One region of the Pseudarthrobacter sp. NIBRBAC000502772 genome, then DNA from elsewhere that is predicted to be linked to it. Evidence: riboswitches for the same ligand, from Rfam matches in the RefSeq annotation. Region 1 holds a riboswitch; each other region holds the start of a gene.
What was found. Region 1 has a riboswitch for thiamine pyrophosphate ahead of NIBR502772_RS00880 (ECF transporter S component). Riboswitches for the same ligand answer to the same signal wherever they lie in the genome.

Region 1 (5,087 bases):
AGCGTTGAGGTGATGTACTTGGCGGCTGTCCGCGGCCCGCGGGTCATCAACGCCGTCGTCGCGGTGCCGTTGCGGAGCCACCAGGATCTGATGGTCACCGCCACCGGACACGTGATTTCGCTGATCCCGGGCTCGCTGGTGGTGGAAGTGGACCGGTCAACGTCCACCCTGTACCTCCACGCGCTCAATGTCAGCAGCCCGGAAGAAGTGGAAAGCCTGCGCAAGGAAGTCCGCTCCATCGAAGCGGGCCTGATCAGGATCATGGGCACCCGCGAGGAACTCGAAGCAATCCGGCAGGAGGCCGCAGCATGATGCAGACCGTCCTGGCTGTCACCGCAGTCATTCTTTCGCTGGCAGCGGCGGGAGCCATCATCAGGATCTCCCGCGGCCCGTCGCTGCTGGACAGGGTGCTGGCCTCCGACGTACTGCTCGCGATCCTCGGTGCGGCCCTGTGCATCGACATGGCCGTCAACCGGCACCTGAACAACCTGATGCTGCTGGTGGCGCTGTCCGTGGTCGGCTTCATCGGGTCGGTGACCGTGGCGCGCTACGTGGCCGACCGGCGGGAGCAAGCCAATGAATCCCGAGGCCAGCGTGGTTGATAACGTCATCGATGCCGTGTCGGCGGTGTTCCTGGTGGTGGGTGCCCTCATGTCGCTCGCCGCCGCCGTGGGCCTGCTCCGCTTCCCGGACCTGCTGAGCCGGATGCACGCGGCCACCAAGCCGCAGGTGCTGGGGCTGTTCCTGCTCCTGGCGGCCATCGGCCTGCAGCTGCGCACCTGGTGGGTGTGGCCGGTGCTGCTGGTGGCCTGGATTTTCCAGCTGCTGACGGTGCCGGTTTCCGCCCATATGGTGGGCCGCGCCGGTTACCGGACCAAACACCTGCACCGTGAGCTGCTCAGCTCCGATGAACTCGAAGCCGTGGTTCAGAAGGCGGCCCAATCGGCCCGGGATGAATCGTCCAGGGATGAAGCGTCCGACGGCGGCCGGCGGGACTGAGCGACACGCGCAGCCCCAGCGTCCCGTGTGAGTTTTTGTCCAGATAATCGGGTATCTCGGCCGGTCTGAACCGATTATCTGGACAAGAACTCAGGGGCTGGTGGTGCGGTTAGACGATGTCCTGGGACTTGGCGAAGCGGGTGATGGCCCGCTGGGTGCCGCGGTTGGCGAGCACCTGGATGATGGTGCTGACCGAGGCCGAAATGAGCGCGAACGTCAGGGCCGAGCGCAGGGTGGTGGGAGTGTCTTCGTCCTTGCCGGTGGGAGGCTTCCGGCCGGTGGACTTTTCCCACACGGTATTGACCACCTTGGTGCCGACGAACCCGGCGCCGATGCTGATTGCAGTGCCGAGCAGCTTGATGAACAGGTTCATTCGTTGAACTCCTTGTGAGCGGATCCGGGACTTCCTTTAGCCTAACCCGGCTGCATGGACTCCAGAATCTCCCGCAGGGCTTCCACCACCAGATCGTGGTCCTGCTGCTGTGGCAGGCCCGAGACCGTCACCGTGGCCACTGCACCCACACCGGCGACGTAGACCGGGAAGCAGCCGCCGTGCGGGGCGTAGGTGGACTCGTCGAACCAGCCGTGGTCCTCGATCCGGCCGCCGTGCAGCCTGCCGCGCAGGCCCACCAGCAGCGACGGGATCTCATACCTGGCGGCGGTGCGCTGCTTGGCCCGGATCCAGTGCTCGTTGTCGGGGGTGGCGCCGTCCAGGGCAACATGGAAAAGGACCTGCTCGCCCTTGGTGATGTCGATCGCGATAGGCAGCCGGCGCGATTTGCCCAGCTCCACCAGGAGCAGCCCGAGGTTGAGGGAGTCGTCCTTGCTGAAATGCGGAAACTGCAGCTCGTTGATCTCGGCTTCGACCCGGGCAATCAGGGCCTCAAGCAGCCCCGCCGGCTGGGGCACCGTCGAATCAGGATTGAACGCAGTCACAGTCGGGTTGTTGGCAGTCATGGCCCACAATCTACCCCGCCCGCGGTGTAAACTGGAGCACGCCCATCAGGGCAGATTTATTTACGACAGGGGAGCGCCGCCGTCGGACATCACTGGCATTGCCAGGGAACCGCAGGTGGGCGCTGAGAGTGCGGACAGCCGCAGACCCTCGAACCTGATCCGGTTAGTACCGGCGCAAGGGAGTCGAGTTCTCGAAGTGTCCGGAAACGGCGGCAGCGCCGCACGCCGGGGCACTTTCCCCTCCTGTTCCTCAGGAGGACCAAAATGACAACTGCAGCAATCAAAAAACCCGGCAATACCTGGCGCGTTGTGGACATCGTGGTGGCGGCACTCATCGCCATCACCGGCGGCGTGATCTTCTGGGCCTGGTCCCAGGGCGCCGGCATCGTCTCCGCCCCCATGAACGCCGTTTACCCCCCGCTGACCGGCCTGATCGCCGGCGGCTGGATGATCCCGGCAGTGCTGGGCATGCTCATCATCCGCAAACCCGGCGCGGCGCTCTTCTGCGAAGCGGTGGCCGCCACCGGCGAACTCATCATGGGCTCGCAGTACGGCGCCACCGTGCTGATCTCCGGACTCCTCCAGGGCCTGGGCGCCGAGCTGGTGTTCTTCCTGCTGGTGTACGGCAACTTCCGGTTCAAGTCCTTCCTGCACCAGAAGTACAACCTCATCGCCGCGCTGCTGGCCGGTGCCGGCGCGGGCCTGTTCTGCGGCCTCAATGACTCGTTCCTGCCGTGGGGCTGGAACATCGCCTACGAGCCCGGCGACAAGCTCGCGTACATCGTGTTCTGCACCATCTCCGGCGCGGTGATTGCGGGCGCGCTGTCCTGGATCGCCACCCGCGGCCTGGCCAGGACCGGTGTGCTGAGCTCGTTCGCGTCCCGGAAGGCAGCGTCGGAGCCCGTCTTCAACTGATGACCGCTTCCGACGCCGGCGCTTACGGAGTACGACCCGCCGCGGTGTCCGCCCGTGCCTGGGGCTGGCGGCATGCCGGACGTTCCGCCCCCGCCGTCCGGGGGCTCGACCTCGACATCGCTCCCGGCGAGCGGGTGCTGCTGCTGGGCCCGTCGGGCGCGGGCAAGTCAACGCTGCTGCACGCGCTCGCAGGGGTGCTGGGGGATGAAGAGGACGACGCCGACGAAACCGGTTCGCTGCTGATCGACGGTGTGGTGCCCCGCGGGCAACGCGGCCGCTCGGGCCTGATGCAGCAGGATCCGGAAACGCAGGTTGTTCTGTCGCGCCTGGGTGACGACGTCGCCTTCGGCGCCGAGAACCTCGCCGTTCCACGGGACGAGATCTGGCGGCGCGTCCATGAAGCGCTCGACGACGTCGGGCTGCGGAGTGCCGGGGGCGGCGGTTTGAACGCCAGCGACGGCGCTGGTGCGGGCTCCGGTTTGAACGCCGACGGCGGCGCTGGTGCGGGCCGGCTCCCGCTGGACCACCCGACGTCGGCCCTGTCCGGCGGGCAGAAGCAGCGTCTGGCGCTGGCCGGGATCCTCGCGATGCGGCCCGGGCTGATCCTGCTGGATGAGCCCACCGCGAACCTGGATCCCGCCGGCGTGCTGGAAGTCCGCGACGCCGTGGGCCGCTGCCTGGACAAAACCGGTGCCACCCTCGTTGTGGTGGAACACCGCGTGTCCGTCTGGAAGGACCTGGTGGACCGGATTGTGGTGCTGCAGCCGGGCTCGGCAGCGGGTTCCGCTGCTTCCTCCGCTACGTCCGCAGTCCTGCTGGACGGGCCGCCGGACCAGGTGCTCGCGGAGGCACGGGACATGCTGATCGGCGCAGGCGTCTGGGTGCCGGGCTATGTTCCGGCAACCCGCCGCCGCGTGTCCGCAGGCTCAGGTGACCTGCTGCTGGCGGCCGAGGACCTGGCCGTCTCCCGCGAGCGTCCGCGGCGCCGCGGCTTCCGGACCATCCCGCCCGTACCGGTGCAGCTGGGCATCACGGCCCAGGTCCGTTCCGGCCAGGCACTCACCGTCACGGGGCCCAACGGCGCCGGCAAGTCAACGTTTGCGCTGACGCTCGCCGGGCTTCTGGCGCCGGTGGCGGGGAAGGTGTCCGCCGCCGTCGAGCTTTCCGAGGGGGCCGGGATCGATCCCTTCAAATGGAAAGCCAACCAGCTGATTTCCCGCATCGGAACCGTGTTCCAGGAGCCTGAGCACCAGTTCGTGACCGGCCGCGTGCTGGACGAGCTGATGTTCGGCCCGCGGCACCTGGGGCATGGCGAGGAGCGGGTGGATGAGCTGCTGGAACGGCTGCGCCTGACGCACCTGGTGGACGCCAATCCATACACGCTCTCGGGAGGCGAAAAGCGGCGCCTCTCGGTGGCCACTGTCCTCGCGGCCCACCCTCGTGTGCTGGTCCTCGACGAGCCGACGTTCGGCCAGGATGCCAACACCTGGGCCGAGCTCGCCTCGTTCCTCTCAGAACTGCTCGACGCCGGGACCTCCGTGGTTTCCGTGACCCACGACCAGGAATTCAGCGCAGTCCTGGGCGGGGCCGGACTGCGGCTCGGCCCGGCCTCGCGCGGCGGCGCCCGCCAGGAAGCAGGTGCGGCATGAGGGATGCCCTGACCCTCCGCGGCAACCACGCGCTGCTGACGCGCGCCAACCCGCTGGCCAAGTTCGCCGTCGTCTTCCTCATCACCCTGGTGCTGGCGCTCTCCATCGACTGGGTGTCCGCCTCGGTGGCGCTTGCGGCCGAGCTGGCGCTCTTTCCGCTGGCCGGCCTCACCCTGCGCCTGCTGTGGCAGCGCGGCTGGCCGCTCATCATCGCGGCAGCCCTGGGCGGCTGGAGCACGGCGATCGTCGCGGCGGACAGCGGCGCTGTACTGCTCGACGTCGGGATCTGGTCGATCAGCGAGGGTTCCCTTCAGCTGGGAATCGGTTTTATGCTGCGCGGCCTCGCGATTGCCCTCCCGGCGATCCTGCTTATGACCTGCACGGACCCCACCGACCTCGCCGATGCGCTGGCCCAGAAGGCCCGGCTGCCGCACCGGTTTGTCCTCGGCACGCTGGCCGCGATGCGCCTGGTGGGACTCATGGCCGAGGAATGGCAGACCATCGGCATGGCGCGGCGGGCCCGCGGCGTGGGCTCGCAGGGCAGCCCGCTGCAACGGCTGCGGGCCA
Region 2 (5,087 bases), 1.6 Mb from region 1:
AACGGCCTGCTGGAGCGTTTCGGCCAGGCCCAGAAGATGATGAAGAAGATGGCCCAGGGCGGCGGCATGCCCGGAATGCCCGGGATGCCTGGCATGGGCGGCCCCGGCGGTGCGCGGAAGGGCGGAAAGAACGCCCCGAAGAAGAAGGCCCGCTCAGGCAACCCTGCCAAGGCTGCCCAGGAGCTGAAGGACGCCGAGGCCCGGCGGGCCGGGGCGGGGAAGGCGCTCCCCACGGGGGCAGCGTTCGGCCAGCAGGGCGGCGACTTCGACCCGTCGCAGCTGAACCTGCCCAAGGGATTCGACAAGTTCCTCGGCAAGTAACCACCCCTCCCGACTGGGTAGCAGCAGGCGTCGTTGTGGGCACTCATAACAACACTGGCTGCTGCCCAATTGGGATGTCGGTGCCGTGGAATAGGGTTGGGTCATGTTCAAACAGCGGGTAGTGTTCGTGCACGGCGCCGGACCTTTCGGTGCCGCGGCGTGGCTGCGCCAGCACGGCATGGCCCTGACGTACGACGCCCTCTTCCTGCGGCGGCACGGTTTTGACCCCATCGCTGAACCCGTGGAGTCCTCGTTCTCCGAAGATACCGCCATCATCCTGCGCTCACTTGCCGATGACGGCCGCGGGGCCGCTGGGGGCCATGTTGTTGCCCACGCCGAGGGCGCGATTGCGGCCATGATGGCTGCCGTCGAACGCCCCGAACTGGTGTATTCCCTCACGCTGGTAGAACCGGCGTGCCTGTCCCTGACCGCCGAACTGCCGGCCACGGCCGCGCACCGCGCCCTGATGCAACCGCTGTTCGACGTCCGGCACCAGCTCAGCGATGAAGACTTCCAACGTGAGTTCGTGCGGCGAATGTTCGCGGCGGACCTGCAGGAGCCCACCACGCCGGAGGAAAAACGGTCGGCGCGCCGGCTCCGGTTGCAGGCGCCGTCCTGGGAGGCCCCGCTGCACATAGTTCCGGGCGTCCCCACCATGGTCCTTACGGGTGGGTGGGAACCGCTCTACGAGGAAATCGCCGGATATCTGCAGGAAACCGGTGCCCTGCACCGCATCGCTGCGGGAGGACACCGGCCCCAGGACTCTGCCGAAGGTGACCGTGCCATCCGGTCCTTCATCGCCGACGTCGGCAGGTCACGCTCGGTTCAGGCTTCCTGAGCCGTCAGTTCCCGGCCGGGATCCGAAGCTCGGGGAGGTAGACCTTTCCGCCGGCGGCCAGGAACTCCGCACTCTTTTCGCGCATCCCGCTGTAGGCCTCGGCAATGGCCGCCTGCGAATCTGCCGAACCGTATTCGTCCCTGATGTCCTGGCTGATCTTCATGGAGCAGAACTTCGGGCCGCACATGGAGCAGAAGTGGGCGGTTTTGGCCGGTTCGGCCGGCAGCGTCTCGTCATGGAAGGCCTCCGCCGTGACCGGATCCAGGGACAGCGCGAACTGGTCGCGCCAGCGGAACTCGAACCGGGCCTTGGACAGTGCATCATCCCGCTCATGGGCGCCGGGGTGGCCCTTGGCAAGGTCTGCTGCGTGGGCGGCGATCTTGTAGGTGATCACTCCGGTTTTCACATCGTCCTTGTTCGGCAGGCCAAGGTGTTCCTTGGGCGTGACGTAACAAAGCATCGCCGTGCCGTACCGGGCGATTTCGGTGGCGCCGATGGCGGACGTGATGTGGTCGTAGCCGGGGGCAATATCCGTGACCAGCGGCCCCAGCGTGTAGAACGGGGCGCCCTTGCAGAGTTCCTGCTGGCGTTCCACGTTCTCCCGCACCAGGTGGAACGGGACGTGCCCGGGACCTTCCACCATGACCTGCACATCGAATTCCCACGCCCGCTGGGTCAGTTCAGCCAGGGTGTCCAGCTCGGCGAACTGGGCGGCGTCGTTGGCGTCCGCCGTAGCCCCCGGGCGCAGTCCGTCGCCCAGGGAGAACGCGACGTCGTACTTGGCGAAGATCTCGCACAGCTCGTCGAAGTGGGTGTACAGGAAGTTCTCCTGGTGGTGGGCCAGGCACCACCCGGCCATGATCGCGCCGCCCCGGGAGACGATGCCGGTGACGCGGTTGGCCGTCAGCGGCACGTAACGCAGCAGCACACCGGCGTGGATGGTCATGTAGTCCACCCCCTGCTCGCACTGCTCAATGACGGTGTCCCGGTAGATCTCCCACGTCAGGGCGTTGGCCTCGCCGTTGACCTTCTCCAGCGCCTGGTAAATGGGCACCGTACCGATGGGCACGGGAGAGTTGCGGATGAGCCATTCCCGGGTGGTGTGGATGTCATCGCCGGTGGAGAGGTCCATCACCGTGTCAGCTCCCCACTGCGTGGCCCACTGGAGTTTGTCCACTTCCTCGGCAATGGAGCTTGTCACGGCCGAGTTGCCGATGTTGGCATTGATCTTCACCAGGAAGGCCTTGCCGATGATCATCGGTTCGGATTCCGGGTGGTTGATGTTGTTGGGGATGATGGCCCGGCCGGCCGCCACCTCGCTGCGGACCAGTTCCACGTCGCAATTCTCGCGGAGGGCGATGAACTGCATCTCGGGGGTGATGACACCCTGCCGCGCATAGTGCATCTGGGTGACGGTCTTGCCTTCGACGGCGCGGCGGGGCACCGGTTGCCCGCCCTTCCACTCCGCAGAGGCGGCGCCGCGGCGCACTGCCGACTTGCCGTCGTCGAGCAGGTTCCGTTCCCGTCCGCTGTACGGCGCGGTATCGCCGCGGGCGGCGATCCACTCCGAGCGGAACGGGTTGAGGCCCACCACCGGATCACTGCCCGGACCGGCCGTGCGGTAGGTCCGGAAAGGCCCGTTCGCCTCCCCGTTCGGCGACGGTTCCAGCGCGATCTCGGTCACGGGTACCCGGATCCCGGTGGCCTCATCGTTGATAAACGCCAGCGAGTGGGACTTCAGTGACTGGGTTTCAGGCTGGAGCGTTTGATCCACGTCGGCTTCATTTTGGGCAGGGATCAGCTGTGTTTCTTGTGTATTCAATGAATACTCACTTCCTTCGCCGGCATTACCCGGACAGGTTCAACGGTCGCAGGCTGCGTCAGCCCGATCTCAGCCCCTGCAAGGGCTCCCGTGTGGTCAAGTCGAAGCTACCACAGGCCGAGGGTGGACTGGTGACAGCAATCACCGGAAAGCGGTCGCAGTCTGTCTGCTCCGCCACTTGAATTAAATTGAAGCTTCAAGTAAATTGGAAGCATAGCCGCCTTCCATCCGAAGGCCAACGGACCGGGAGTTTTCACATGACTGCAGAAGCCACCAGCCGGGATCTCCTTCCTGCCGACCTCTCCATGGGCACCGTGATGCTCAAGGTGGGCGACATGAAGCTGATGACCGACTACTACCAGCGTGCGCTCGGCCTGGAGATCGTCGCGGAACAGGACGGCGGCGTCTATCTTGGCCGCCTTCAACGCCCGCTGGTCCATCTCGCGGCCGCCCCGTCCTTGAATCTGCCTGGCAGGGGAGAGGCCGGGCTGTTCCACACCGCACTGCTGTTTGACGACCAGGCTTCGCTTGCCGCCACGGTAGCCACCGCCGCCCAGTACGAACCCCGGTCCTTCACCGGCAGCGCCGACCACCTCGTCAGCGAGGCCTTCTACTTCAACGACCCCGAGGGCAACGGCGTCGAACTGTACTGGGACAGGCCCCGCGAAAACTGGTCGTGGAACGGGAAGGATGTAGTGATGGACAGCCTGGCACTGCCGCCGCAGCGCTACCTCGAGCAGCACCTGACCCAGGAATCCGTGGCGGGCCAGCGGGCCAGCGAAGCCGGCGTGGGCCACGTCCACCTCCAGGTGGGCGACGTCCAGTCTGCGCACGATTTCTACGTGGGCACGCTGGGCTTCGAAAAGACCGCCGGCTGGCACGGGCAGGCACTGTTTGTCTCAGCGGGCCGGTATCACCACCACATGGCGATGAACGTCTGGAACAGCCGCGGAGCCGGTCCCCGCAAGGACACCCTGGGCCTCGGCGAAGTGCTCATCGAGGTCCCTTCCGGGGATGACGTCGGAGCGCTCGCCGACCGCCTGAAGGTCGCCGGTGTGGCCTCGCACCACACGGGCGCCGAGCTTCGCTTCGAGGACCCGTGGCGCAACAATATCCGGGTCGCCGTCCGCTGAGTGCGGCTGCCAAATGTGCGGCCTGCCTTGTACTAGGCTGATTCTGAACGGCCGGGGTGGCACTTGCTGCTGCCCTTCCAGGCCGCACCGTCGACGGAATGAGGGCTGTTCCCATGGGTTTCACTGAAATTTTTGTTTCCACTCACGATGCCGCGCTGAAGCGGGCGGGCGTCCTGGATGCAGGCGGCTCCCCGGCGGGCCAGGCCCTGCGGATTCCCGGAATCAGCGATTTCGAAATCGAGCAGCTTGGCGACCTTGCCGGCGTTGCTGTGCACGCCGGTGGCGCGGACTACGAGCTGGCCATGGTTGACGTGGCCAGCGATTCCCTCCTCGGGGTCCCGCCGGCCATGGTGCGTGCGCTCGCGGACCTGCTCAGCTACGAGACTGAAGGCGAAGGCAATGTCCTGGACGACGTCGCTGAAAAGTGGGCCGCCCAGGATGACATGCCGTTCGGCGTGGCCGAGGCCCGGACGTATGTCCAGCAGTTCGCTGAGCTTGCCAACTCCGTCGATGACGCCGCACGCACCGGGGTGTATGTCTGGTCGTCGTAGGCCGGCCGTGGCCCGCCGGGTCCGCCCGCTGCCCCATCCCGACGTGTCAAGTCGAAATCCGGACGCTGATCTGGCACAATAAACAGGTACTCGATCTGCGTGGCCCCTCTCTCCGCGTCCGGATCCTGTCCTTCGAACCCTCAAGTATGGCCCGCCCCACGGGTGCAGAACGTCGGTTCACCCCTTTTCTGAAACAGGAGTGACCACAAAAGTGGCCGTAAAGATTCGCCTTAAGCGCTTTGGCAAGATGCGCGCACCGTACTACCGCATCGTCGTCATGGACGCACGCTCCAAGCGTGACGGCCGTGCCATCGAAGAGATCGGCAAGTACCACCCCACCGAAGAGCCCTCATACATCGAGGTGGACACGGACCGTGCCCAGTACTGGCTCGGCGTCGGCGCACAGCCGTCCGAGCAGGTTG
Region 3 (5,087 bases), 1.7 Mb from region 1:
GAGCCTAAGGCGCCGGTCCGCCGCACCCGCGCACGTAAGAAGGTCGAGACCGCCGAACCGTTGCCGGCCTTCGCTGCTGAGGTTCTGGAGGCACCTGCCGCCGTTGTTACCGAGACCGTCGTAGAGCCCGCCGTCGAACCTGAGGCCGGAGCCGCAGCCCCCGAGGCTGCAGCGGAGACCAAGCCTGTCCGCCGCCGCCGCGTGGCCACGCGCAAAACCTCTGCCCCCGACATCGCACCCGCGGCCGTGGAACAGGCCGCTCCAGAGCAGGCAGCCCCTGCAACTGCAGCAACGCTGGCCCCCGAAGCAGAGGAAGTCGCCGCTGCGGAGGCCGCCGAGCCCGCAGCAGCCGCCGTCGCCCCCGTCAATGCTGCCGCCGTTGCCCCGGTCAATGCTGCCGCCGCGCCGCTTGAAGAGCCGGCTGCTGCTGAGACTGCCAGCCCGTTCAGTTCACTCTTCCTTGAGCCGGCGTCCACCACGTCGGTGCTTTTCCAGGCCCCCGACCTCAGCACCGTGGTCCGCCCCGCGCCGGTTGCTGCCGCGGTTGAAGAGCCGGAAGAGGACGACGCCGAAGACGGCGAAGCGGACGACGCCAACGGCCGCCGCAGGCGCCGCAGCCGTGGCCGCCGTGGCCGCAGCCGCACAGGCGAAAGCGATGCTGACGGGGAAACCGAAGGCGACGAAGGCGCAGCCGAAGAAACCGATGAGGAGTCCGCCGGGCAGGCCGATGAGGGCGTGACGTCCCGCCGTCGCCGCCGCCGCCGCCGTGGCGACCAGGATCTGGAACTGACCGGCGGCGAAGGCGACGACCCGCCCAACACGGTGACCCGTGTCCGCGCGCCGCGCGCCGCGACCGAAGCGCCGGTCAACAACCGCGTCACCTCAGTCAAGGGTTCCACGCGCCTCGAAGCCAAGAAGCAGCGCCGCCGCGAATCCCGCGACACGGGCCGCCGCCGCACGGTCATCACCGAGGCCGAGTTCCTGGCCCGCCGCGAATCAGTTGACCGGCAGATGATCGTCCGCCAGCGCGACGACAGAATCCAGATCGGCGTCCTCGAAGACGGCGTCCTGGCCGAGCACTTTGTTTCCAAGACCCAGCAGGACTCCCTGATCGGCAACGTCTACCTCGGCAAGGTGCAGAACGTCCTGCCGTCCATGGAAGCGGCGTTTGTTGACATCGGACGCGGCCGCAACGCCGTCCTGTACGCCGGTGAAGTGAACTGGGAGGCAGTTAACCTCGAAGGCAAGCAGCGCCGGATCGAAAACGCGCTCAAGTCCGGCGACACCGTCCTGGTCCAGGTCACCAAGGATCCCGTGGGCCACAAGGGTGCACGCCTGACCAGCCAGATCTCGCTGCCCGGCCGCTACCTGGTCTATGTGCCTGGCGGCTCCATGACCGGAATCTCCCGCAAACTGCCCGACGTCGAGCGAAACCGCCTCAAGCGCATCCTCAAGGACCGCCTCCCGGAGCACGCCGGCGTCATCGTCCGCACCGCTGCCGAAGGCGCCTCGGAAGAGGAGCTCACACACGACATCAACCGGCTGCGCGCGCAGTGGGAGGGCATCGAAAGCCAGTCCACGTCCACCAAGATCCTCGCGCCGGAGCTGCTCTACGGCGAACCTGACCTCACCATCAAGGTGGTCCGTGATGTCTTCAACGAGGACTTCTCCAAGCTGATCGTCTCCGGTGAAGAGGCCTGGGACACCATCGAGGCTTACGTCACCTATGTGGCCCCGGACCTCGTGGGCCGCTTGGAAAAGTGGACCAAGGACCAGGACATCTTCGCTGCGTGGCGGATCGATGAGCAGATCCACAAGGCCCTGGAACGCAAGGTCTTCCTGCCTTCGGGCGGCTCGCTGGTCATTGACCGCACCGAAGCCATGACCGTGGTGGACGTCAATACCGGCAAGTTCACCGGCAGCGGCGGCAACCTCGAGGAAACCGTCACCAAGAACAACCTCGAGGCAGCTGAAGAAGTGGTCCGGCAGCTCCGGCTCCGCGACATCGGCGGCATCATCGTCATCGACTTCATCGATATGGTCCTCGAATCCAACCGCGACCTTGTCCTGCGCCGCATGGTGGAATGCCTGGGCCGCGACCGGACCAAGCACCAGGTGGCCGAAGTGACCTCGCTGGGCCTCGTGCAGATGACGCGCAAGCGCATGGGCACCGGGCTCCTGGAAGTCTTCGGCGAGCAGTGTGAAACCTGTGCAGGCCGCGGAATTGTCACCCACGACGACCCCGTGGAACACCGCCGCGCCAACACGGTAGCCGCGGAGCACCACGTGCAGCGGGTAGACAGCCGCCCGGAAGCCCAGCGCACTGACAGCGTGCGGACTGACAGCCAGCGCCCGGACAGCCAGCCGGGTGGCCGCACTGACCGGAAGCGCCGCCGCGGACGGAGTGGCCAGCCGCTGGAAACAGCACCGGCAGCTCCGGTGCAGATCCACACGGTCCACCCGGAGGCCAGCGATGCCGAGCGCCATGCGAAGGCGGAGGCCACGCGGGCGGCGCTTGCGAACATTGCGGCCGCAGCCCACGCTGCGCATCTGCATGACGACGAGGTGGCGCACGCATCAGCTGCCGCGGGCCGGCAGCCTGCGGCTCCAGTGCCGGCTCCGGTTGGGCAGTCCGAAACGGACTCCAGCGGCCGCCCGGCCGCAGTGCTGACATTCGGCGGCGAGCAGGTGGTGCTTCCGTTCGTTGCGCACCACGATGACCAGCCGCACGCACCTGCCCTGACACTTGACCGCCTCGCGGAGGCCTTCGCCCACCTTGGTGAGCCGGCTCCTGTAGCGGAAAGCACGCTGCCGGCAGTTCATGCAACTGAAAGCCGGGCGGCCGAACCTGCCCGCCAGCAGCAGCCAGCCGCGGCGGAGAGGGATTACTCCGACCACACCGAGGAGCCCCGCGCCCGCCGTCCCCGGCGGAACCGGAGTGCCAGCCGTGCCCAGGGCGCAGCCAACGCCACGTCCGTAGAGCATCACGAAGCCGTTCCGGCGGCTGCCGCCGGACACACCCACGCCGCCAAGGCACCGGAGCCCGTCAAGGCTCCTGTGGCCGACAAGCCGGTTGCCGCCAACGCGCCCATCATCCTGGGCGTAGGGGTTCCGGCCTCGGAGCTCTGACCAAGCAGCAGGGCAAGCCAATACAACGGCGCCCGGACGCAGCCTGTGATTCACAGGCTGCGTCCGGGCGTCCGGCGTTAAGTCGCGAGGAACGCTAGGCTGGTGACTGACACGGGGTGCCGCGCAGAGAGCCGGCTGAGATCCACACCCGTTGAACCTGTCCGGTTAGCACCGGCGAAGGGATGTCTCCTTTGGCTTCAACTTCTGTCCTTCCTCCTGCAACACCCGCGGCGACCCTGCCGGAGACCCCAGCAACCCGGGCTGAGGTCCAGCCCGGACCAGGCCGATCTTCTGCGGTCCGGGTGCTGCGTGACGTCCCGCGGGTGCTGTCCATTGCCGGATCGGACCCTTCAGGGGGCGCGGGCGTCCAGGCCGACCTCAAAAGCATTGCAGCCCTTGGCGGCTACGGCATGGCGGCGATCACCGCGCTGACGGTCCAAAACACCCAGGGGGTCCAGGCGGTTCACGTCCCGCCGGCGTCCTTCCTGGGCCAGCAGCTCGATGCCATCAGCGATGACATCACCATCGACGCGGTCAAGATCGGCATGCTGGGCGACGCTGCGGTGATAGGCGTGGTCCGCGACTGGCTGGAAAAGGTGCGTCCCGCCGTCGTCGTTCTTGATCCGGTGATGGTGGCCACGAGCGGCGACCGGCTGCTGCAGGAGTCTGCCGAGGCGGCCCTGCGGGAGATGCTCCCGCTCGCGGACCTGATCACCCCCAACCTGGCGGAACTGGCCATCCTGGTGGGGGAGCCGCAGGCGAGGCAATGGCACGACGCGCTCGGGCAGGGGCAGCGGTTGTCCGCCGCGACCGGTGCCACCGTCCTGGTCAAGGGCGGCCATCTCGACGGCGGTGCGTGCCCGGATGCCCTGGTCAACGCTGCCGGGCTGCTCGCCCGGGAGGTGGTGGAAGTGAGCGGGGACAGGATCCCCACGCGCAACAGCCATGGCACCGGCTGCTCGCTGTCAGCGGCCATGGCCACGGCTCAGGCGCGGCTGGGGGATTGGGAAGCCTCATTGCGGAAAGTGAAGCCCTGGCTGGTGGGCGCGCTGCAGGCCGCTGACCAACTTGAGGTGGGCGCGGGCAACGGCCCCATCAACCACTTCCACCACATGCAACAGGTTCCGGCAGCCGGCGAATTCGCAGAGACGCTGCGGCGGGCGTCGGAGCCGGATCTTGCAGCCATCTACGGGCTGGATTTCATCCGCGACCTGGCGGCCGGCACATTGGCTGAGGAACAGTTCGCCTATTACCTCGCCCAGGACGCCATCTACCTCAACGGCTATTCGCGGGTTCTTGCCCGGGCCAGTGCGCTGGCGCCCACGGAAGCCGCCCAGTTGTTCTGGGCAAAGTCGGCCCAGCAATGCCTTGAGGTCGAGTCCGAACTGCACCGCACGTGGCTAAGCACCAGGACAGTGGACTCCGTCCTCGGACCTGTCACCAAGTCCTACGTGGACCACCTGCTGGCGGCCTCTGCCTCCGGCAGCTACGCGGTCCTCGTGGCGGCGGTACTGCCGTGCTTCTGGCTGTATGCCGAAGTGGGACAGACTCTGCACGCGGAGTTCCTGGCTGCGGGTGCACCGGCAGCACATCCTTATGCCGACTGGCTGCGGGCCTATGCTGACGAGGATTTCGCCCAGGCCACGCGTGACGCCATCGCCTTGGCTGACGACGCCGGCCGGAGTGCTTCCACGGGTGAACGGGCGGCGATGCTGGTGGCTTTCAGGCAGTCGTGCCGGTTCGAGGTGGATTTCTTCGACGCGCCGCGAATTCATTCCTGACCGGCTGGGGCCCGTGCGGCCTGTACGATAGTCAGGCACGGTTTTGGATTGTCAGTGCAGTACCTGCTTGTGGGTCCTATCACAGACAACCTGCCGTAACCAGCCTCATTTGCGGCCGAAGGCAAAATTAGCGTATTCTAGATCTTCGGTGCTTACGCCAACACTTGGGTTACGACC
Region 4 (5,087 bases), 1.3 Mb from region 1:
ACTCACAGGGGAGTTTCCTTATTCATTTGGGCATTGGCGCTGCCTGCTCAACGGGCCGGCCAACGTGGCCGTTCCGGAGCACGCTCGAAGCGCGCAAGCAAATCCAGTGGAAGCCGATCGCGGGCTATCAAAATGCTGGCACTGGTGACCAACGGGTGCATCTCAAGATCGCGTAGGGGCGGGCTTGTTGAATTCAAAATCAAGGAAATCAACGACCGGGCATCCATATCTACTTCTTCAGTCTAGCCGTACGGACCCTGAATCCCGGCTTTGGGCCGATCAGGCGGCGCGCAAAACCTTTAGGCCAGCAGCTCGAAGTGGACCTCGCGGGCAGCGATGTCGGAAGAGATCAGGCGGACCCGCACCTTGGTGCCGGATTCCAGGTCACCGCCGCACCGGGCCGTCACGGCGGGTTCGGCGATCTGGATGATCCCCGAGGGGCCGTTTCCATTTTTTGCGGCTCCGTTCCTGGTGCCGTTCCCGCTTTTCCCGTTGCCGTTGTCCTTCTGCGGCTTGGAGCCGGAAATCACGATCGCATCGAATTCCTGGCCCACATGGTTGACCAGGAGCGCGGCCTCCACGGTGTCCAGCGCCATGCGTTCCATCCGAGATGCCAGCTGGTCGGATCCGGCCATGATCTCCGGCAGGGACGGCAGGGCTTCCCGCGCCCAGTCCGGTACCGGCTTGCCGTTGCTCAGGGCTTCGCAGATCACCAGGACAAAACGGTCGATCAGACGCCGGAGCGGTGCCGTAGTGTGGGCATAGGCAGCGCCGATGGCGGACTGGATGGCCTCTTTCGGGACTGTGCCGTCGAACGCCGTGTAGCTGGCGCCGCGGAACAGCATGCCGGCTGAGTGCAGGATGGCCAGTTGCCGGGGCTCGGTCGGGTCAAGGCTGCGGAGGTATTCGCCGTAGCTGATCTTGCCGTCCCACGGCTTGCCCAATGCCTCAGTCTGGATGCGGAAGTGACGCAGGGAGCGCTCGTCCGGGGCGGGCATGGTGCGCAGGATGCCCACTTCTCCCGCCAGCATCAGGTCTGCCGCCGCCATCCCCGTCATCAGGGAGATCTGGGCGTTCCAGTCCTCCACCGGAAGCTGCGGCGCCGCGGCAATCCGGTAGCCGCCGTCGGGCAGCTGCACGATTTCCTGCTCGGGCATGTTCAGGCTGGCGCCGCCGCGCTGCCGCTCCAGTTCAACGCGCTTGAGGCCCACTTCCTTCAGGAGCTGCAGGACAGGGCCGGCCGTCCCGGCGTCGAATTCGGCCTGGACTCCCTTGTAGCTCAGCTTGGCCCGGCTGCGGATGGTGGCCCTCTGGACGCTCACAGTGGAGACCTGCGCGGCGTCGTCCAGCCCGAACTCCCAGACGTAGGCGGAACACAGCTGGCCGGCCAGAAGGCTGCCTGCCCCTTCGCTGATGACTTCCGGGTGCAGCGGGATACGGCCGTCAGGGGCGTAGAACGTCTGGCCGCGGCGCCGGGTCTCGGCGTCCAGTCCGCCGCCGGGGCGGACAAAGGACGGCACGTCAGCGATGGCGTAAAGCACCCGGTAGCCAGCGGCCGCACGCTCGATGAACAGCGCCTGGTCCAGGTCAGTGGACGACGCCGGATCGATAGTGAGGAAGGCCACATCCGTCAGGTCAGCACCCGGCAACTCGTGCGCGGCCACTGCCGCTTCCGCGTCCCGGACCGCCTCCGCCGGGTAGGGCCCCGGCAGTTCCAGCTCGGTCCGCAGGGCGCTCAGCGCCGCCGCGAGGTCGTTCGTTTGCTCGTGGACATTGGGGGCCAACCTATGATGTGACACGAAAATCAGGTTAGCTCGATTTCCACGGATCGTGCACGCCCGCCGCCCGCCACGCGGGGGATTGTCAGGATGCGCCGGCGTCCAGGGCCGCCAGGAGTGCCACGGCCGCCGCTGCGGGGTCCGAGGCTTCGGTGATGGCACGCACCACAACAATCCTGCCGGCGCCGGCCTCCACCACCTGCTCCACGTTGCCGAGATCGATGCCTCCGATAGCAAACCAGGGCAGCGTGGCCTGGGTGCCACCGGCAGCGCGGACGGCTTCGGCCGCGTACCGCACCAGGTCAAGGCCGACGGCGGCCCGGCCCGGTTTCGTCGGAGTGGCCCAGACCGGTCCTACGCAGAAGTAGTCCAGGCCGCCTTGGTCAGTCAGCCCACCGGACAGCCGGATGGCCCCTTCGATCTGCTCGGCGCTGTGCGTGGAAAGGCCGATCACGGCTGGTGCCCCGAGCAGCGTGCGGGCGGAAGCGACCGGCAGATCCTTCTGCCCGATGTGGAAGACGGGGGCGCCGGAGAGCAACGCGATATCGGCACGGTCATTGACTGCCCACAGCTTTCCGTGGCGTTCGGCCGCGGCCTGAAGCACGGCCAGCAGCTCCAACTCCTCGGCTGCCTCGATGGCCTTGTCCCGGAGCTGGATGATGTCCACGCCGCCGGCAAACGCCGCGTCCACAAACTCGCCAAAGTCCCCGCGGTCCCGGCGCGCGTCGGTGCACAGGTACAGCCTGGCGCTGTGCGGGAGGCCGGTGTTTGTGCCGCCGGCGGAGTCTGTTCCGGTCAAGGATTCGGGAGCGGCGGAGGGGGCGGAGGGCGTGCCTGCAGCGGCGAAGGATTGCGCGTTCATGGAAACCAGCCTAAGTCCCCTAAACTGGGCGGGTACTGCGGGAGCCCGATGCAGCCGTCACAAAGCGGCCGGGCTGAGAGGGCGTCAGAGCCGACCGCTTGACCTGATCCGGCTAGTACCGGCGTAGGGAAGGAACATATGCCCCCCGCGATAAGCAGCCCACGTGAGCCCGCACCAGCCAGCCCGGCCACCGCCCTGCACGCCGACGTGGCCGTCATCGGCGGCGGAGTCATCGGCCACGCCATAGCCTGGGAAGTCCGGCGATCCGGCCGTTCCGTCGTGCTGATCGATGAAGCGCCCGGCAACGGCGCCAGCTGGGCAGCCGCCGGCATGCTGGCCCCTGTGAGCGAACTGCACTACCAGGAGGAAGACCTCCTTGAGCTGATGCTGGCATCCTCGGGCCTGTGGCCTGCCTTTGCGGCGGACCTCGCCCTGGCCGGGGCTGGCGATACCGGATATCTGACGACGCCGACCCTCGCCATCGGCGCGGACGCTGCGGACCGCCGGGCGCTGATGGACCTGCGGGCCGTGCAGCAGGCCAGCGGCCTGGTGGTGGAACCCCTGACTGTCCGTGAGGCCAGGACCAGGGATTCCCTGCTCAGTCCGGCCATATCCTGCGCCCTGGACATCCCCGCCGACCACCAGGTGGATCCACGGAAACTCGTGGCGTGCCTCCAGGAAGTCCTGGCCCTCCACGAACCGGAAGCAGGAACCGCCGTGGCAGGTGCCCGCGCGGGATTCGCCGTTGACCAGCGTGCCGCTGCCCTGCTCTGGGAGGACGGCCGCGTCATCGGCGTGAGGCTCGCCCACGGCGGGACTGTCCAAGCCAGGGAGACCATCGTGGCCAACGGATTGCAGGCGGGGTCGCTGGAGGGCCTGCCGGTTGGACTGCACCTGCCCCTGCGGCCCGTCTACGGTGACATCCTGCGGCTGGCTGTTCCGCAGCACCTGCGCCCGCTCCTCACCTCCACGGTCCGCGGAATGGTCCATGGTGTGCCGGTCTACATCGTTCCCCGGCAGGACGGCACGGTGGTGATCGGGGCTACGCAGCGGGAAGACGCGCTCGCCGGGACGGGCGACGCCGCTGTCTCGGCGGGCGGCGTCTACCAGTTGCTGCGGGACGCCCAGGTTTTGGTGCCGGCCGTCTCGGAGCTTGAACTCCTGGAATGCACGGCACGGGCAAGGCCTGCGACCCCGGACAACGCCCCTCTCCTCGGCCGCGTACCGTCTTCCGCACCAAGGACGGGGAACACAGCGGACATTGCCGGGCTGATAGTTGCCACCGGATTCTTCCGCCACGGAGTGCTCCTGGCCCCGGCGGCGGCGGCCATCTGCCGGGACCTGCTGGATGGCCGGACGGACCCGCGATGGGAGGCCCTCAGCCCGGCCCGCTTTTCAGGAACGCACCACGTAGCCGGCATACAAGCCCCACGCAAGGACATCAGCAGCACGAAGGCCCTCGACCCACAGAAGGAATCAGCATGAACATCACCCTCAACGGCTCGCGCCATTCCGTGGCGGACGACGCCTCCATCACCACCCTCATCAGCCAGATCACTGGCCGTCCCCTCGCGGCCAACGGCCAGTCAACAGACGGGCAGAAACTCGGCGTCGCCGTCGCCCATAACTCCGAAGTAGTACCCCGCAGCCAGTGGTTCGTCACGGCGCTCGCCGAAGGTGACGACGTCGAACTGGTCACAGCAGTCCAGGGAGGCTGACACCATGACAGTAACCAGCAACATCAGCACACAGAACCTGCCAGAGGCCGCCGACAGGCTGGTGATCGACGGCGTCGAGCTCGGCTCCCGCCTCATCATGGGCACCGGTGGCGCCCCCAGCCTCGACGGGCTCGGCGCCGCCCTGCTGGCCTCTGGAACCGAGCTGACCACAGTGGCCATGCGCCGCTATTCGCCGGCTGAATCGGGGTCCCTTTTCCAGCTCCTGGTGGACCACGGGATCCGGATCCTGCCCAACACCGCAGGCTGCTTCACCGCCCGGGAGGCGGTCATGACGGCGGAGCTGGCCCGCGAAGCGCTGGAAACCGACTGGCTCAAGCTGGAAGTCATCGCCGACGAACAGACCCTGCTGCCGGACGCCGTGGAGCTGGTGGACGCCACGGAACAGCTTGTGAACCGGGGCTTCAAAGTGTTCGCCTACACCAACGATGACCCGGTCCTGGCGCTGCGGCTGGAAAACCTGGGTGCCACCGCGGTCATGCCCCTCGGAGCGCCCATCGGCACCGGCCTGGGAATCCTGAATCCACACAACATCGAGCTGATCGTCTCGCGCGCCTCGGTGCCCGTGGTGCTGGACGCCGGCATCGGAACGGCGTCCGACGCCGCCCTGGCCATGGAGCTTGGCTGTGACGCCGTGCTGCTGGCCACCGCGGTCACGCGGGCGCAGAACCCGGCACTCATGGGGGAGGCCTTCAAACACGCCGTCATCGC

Region 2: another riboswitch for thiamine pyrophosphate. It lies ahead of thiC (phosphomethylpyrimidine synthase ThiC); the one in region 1 lies ahead of NIBR502772_RS00880 (ECF transporter S component).
Region 3: another riboswitch for thiamine pyrophosphate. It lies ahead of thiD (bifunctional hydroxymethylpyrimidine kinase/phosphomethylpyrimidine kinase); the one in region 1 lies ahead of NIBR502772_RS00880 (ECF transporter S component).
Region 4: another riboswitch for thiamine pyrophosphate. It lies ahead of thiO (glycine oxidase ThiO); the one in region 1 lies ahead of NIBR502772_RS00880 (ECF transporter S component).

The regions. Positions count from the first base shown of each region.
Region 1 is NZ_CP041188.1:168,294-173,380, reverse strand. Features, by position in the region: gene NIBR502772_RS00905 (Na+/H+ antiporter subunit E) at 1-312, shown strand, start outside; gene NIBR502772_RS00900 (monovalent cation/H+ antiporter complex subunit F) at 309-602, shown strand; gene mnhG (monovalent cation/H(+) antiporter subunit G) at 577-999, shown strand; gene NIBR502772_RS00890 (DUF4235 domain-containing protein) at 1,109-1,372, opposite strand; gene NIBR502772_RS00885 (heme-degrading domain-containing protein) at 1,414-1,956, opposite strand; TPP riboswitch at 2,014-2,155, shown strand; gene NIBR502772_RS00880 (ECF transporter S component) at 2,221-2,871, shown strand; gene NIBR502772_RS00875 (ABC transporter ATP-binding protein) at 2,871-4,520, shown strand; gene NIBR502772_RS00870 (energy-coupling factor transporter transmembrane protein EcfT) at 4,517-5,087, shown strand, end outside.
Region 2 is NZ_CP041188.1:3,372,521-3,377,607, reverse strand. Features, by position in the region: gene ffh (signal recognition particle protein) at 1-321, shown strand, start outside; gene NIBR502772_RS15635 (alpha/beta fold hydrolase) at 425-1,159, shown strand; gene thiC (phosphomethylpyrimidine synthase ThiC) at 1,164-2,981, opposite strand; TPP riboswitch at 2,976-3,083, opposite strand; gene NIBR502772_RS15625 (VOC family protein) at 3,239-4,114, shown strand; gene NIBR502772_RS15620 (hypothetical protein) at 4,228-4,665, shown strand; gene rpsP (30S ribosomal protein S16) at 4,877-5,087, shown strand, end outside.
Region 3 is NZ_CP041188.1:3,285,396-3,290,482, reverse strand. Features, by position in the region: gene NIBR502772_RS15190 (Rne/Rng family ribonuclease) at 1-3,129, shown strand, start outside; TPP riboswitch at 3,232-3,329, shown strand; gene thiD (bifunctional hydroxymethylpyrimidine kinase/phosphomethylpyrimidine kinase) at 3,312-4,910, shown strand.
Region 4 is NZ_CP041188.1:3,698,257-3,703,343, reverse strand. Features, by position in the region: gene NIBR502772_RS17095 (DEAD/DEAH box helicase) at 1-6, opposite strand, end outside; gene NIBR502772_RS17090 (RNB domain-containing ribonuclease) at 300-1,799, opposite strand; gene thiE (thiamine phosphate synthase) at 1,864-2,640, opposite strand; TPP riboswitch at 2,668-2,788, shown strand; gene thiO (glycine oxidase ThiO) at 2,779-4,125, shown strand; gene thiS (sulfur carrier protein ThiS) at 4,122-4,358, shown strand; gene NIBR502772_RS17070 (thiazole synthase) at 4,363-5,087, shown strand, end outside.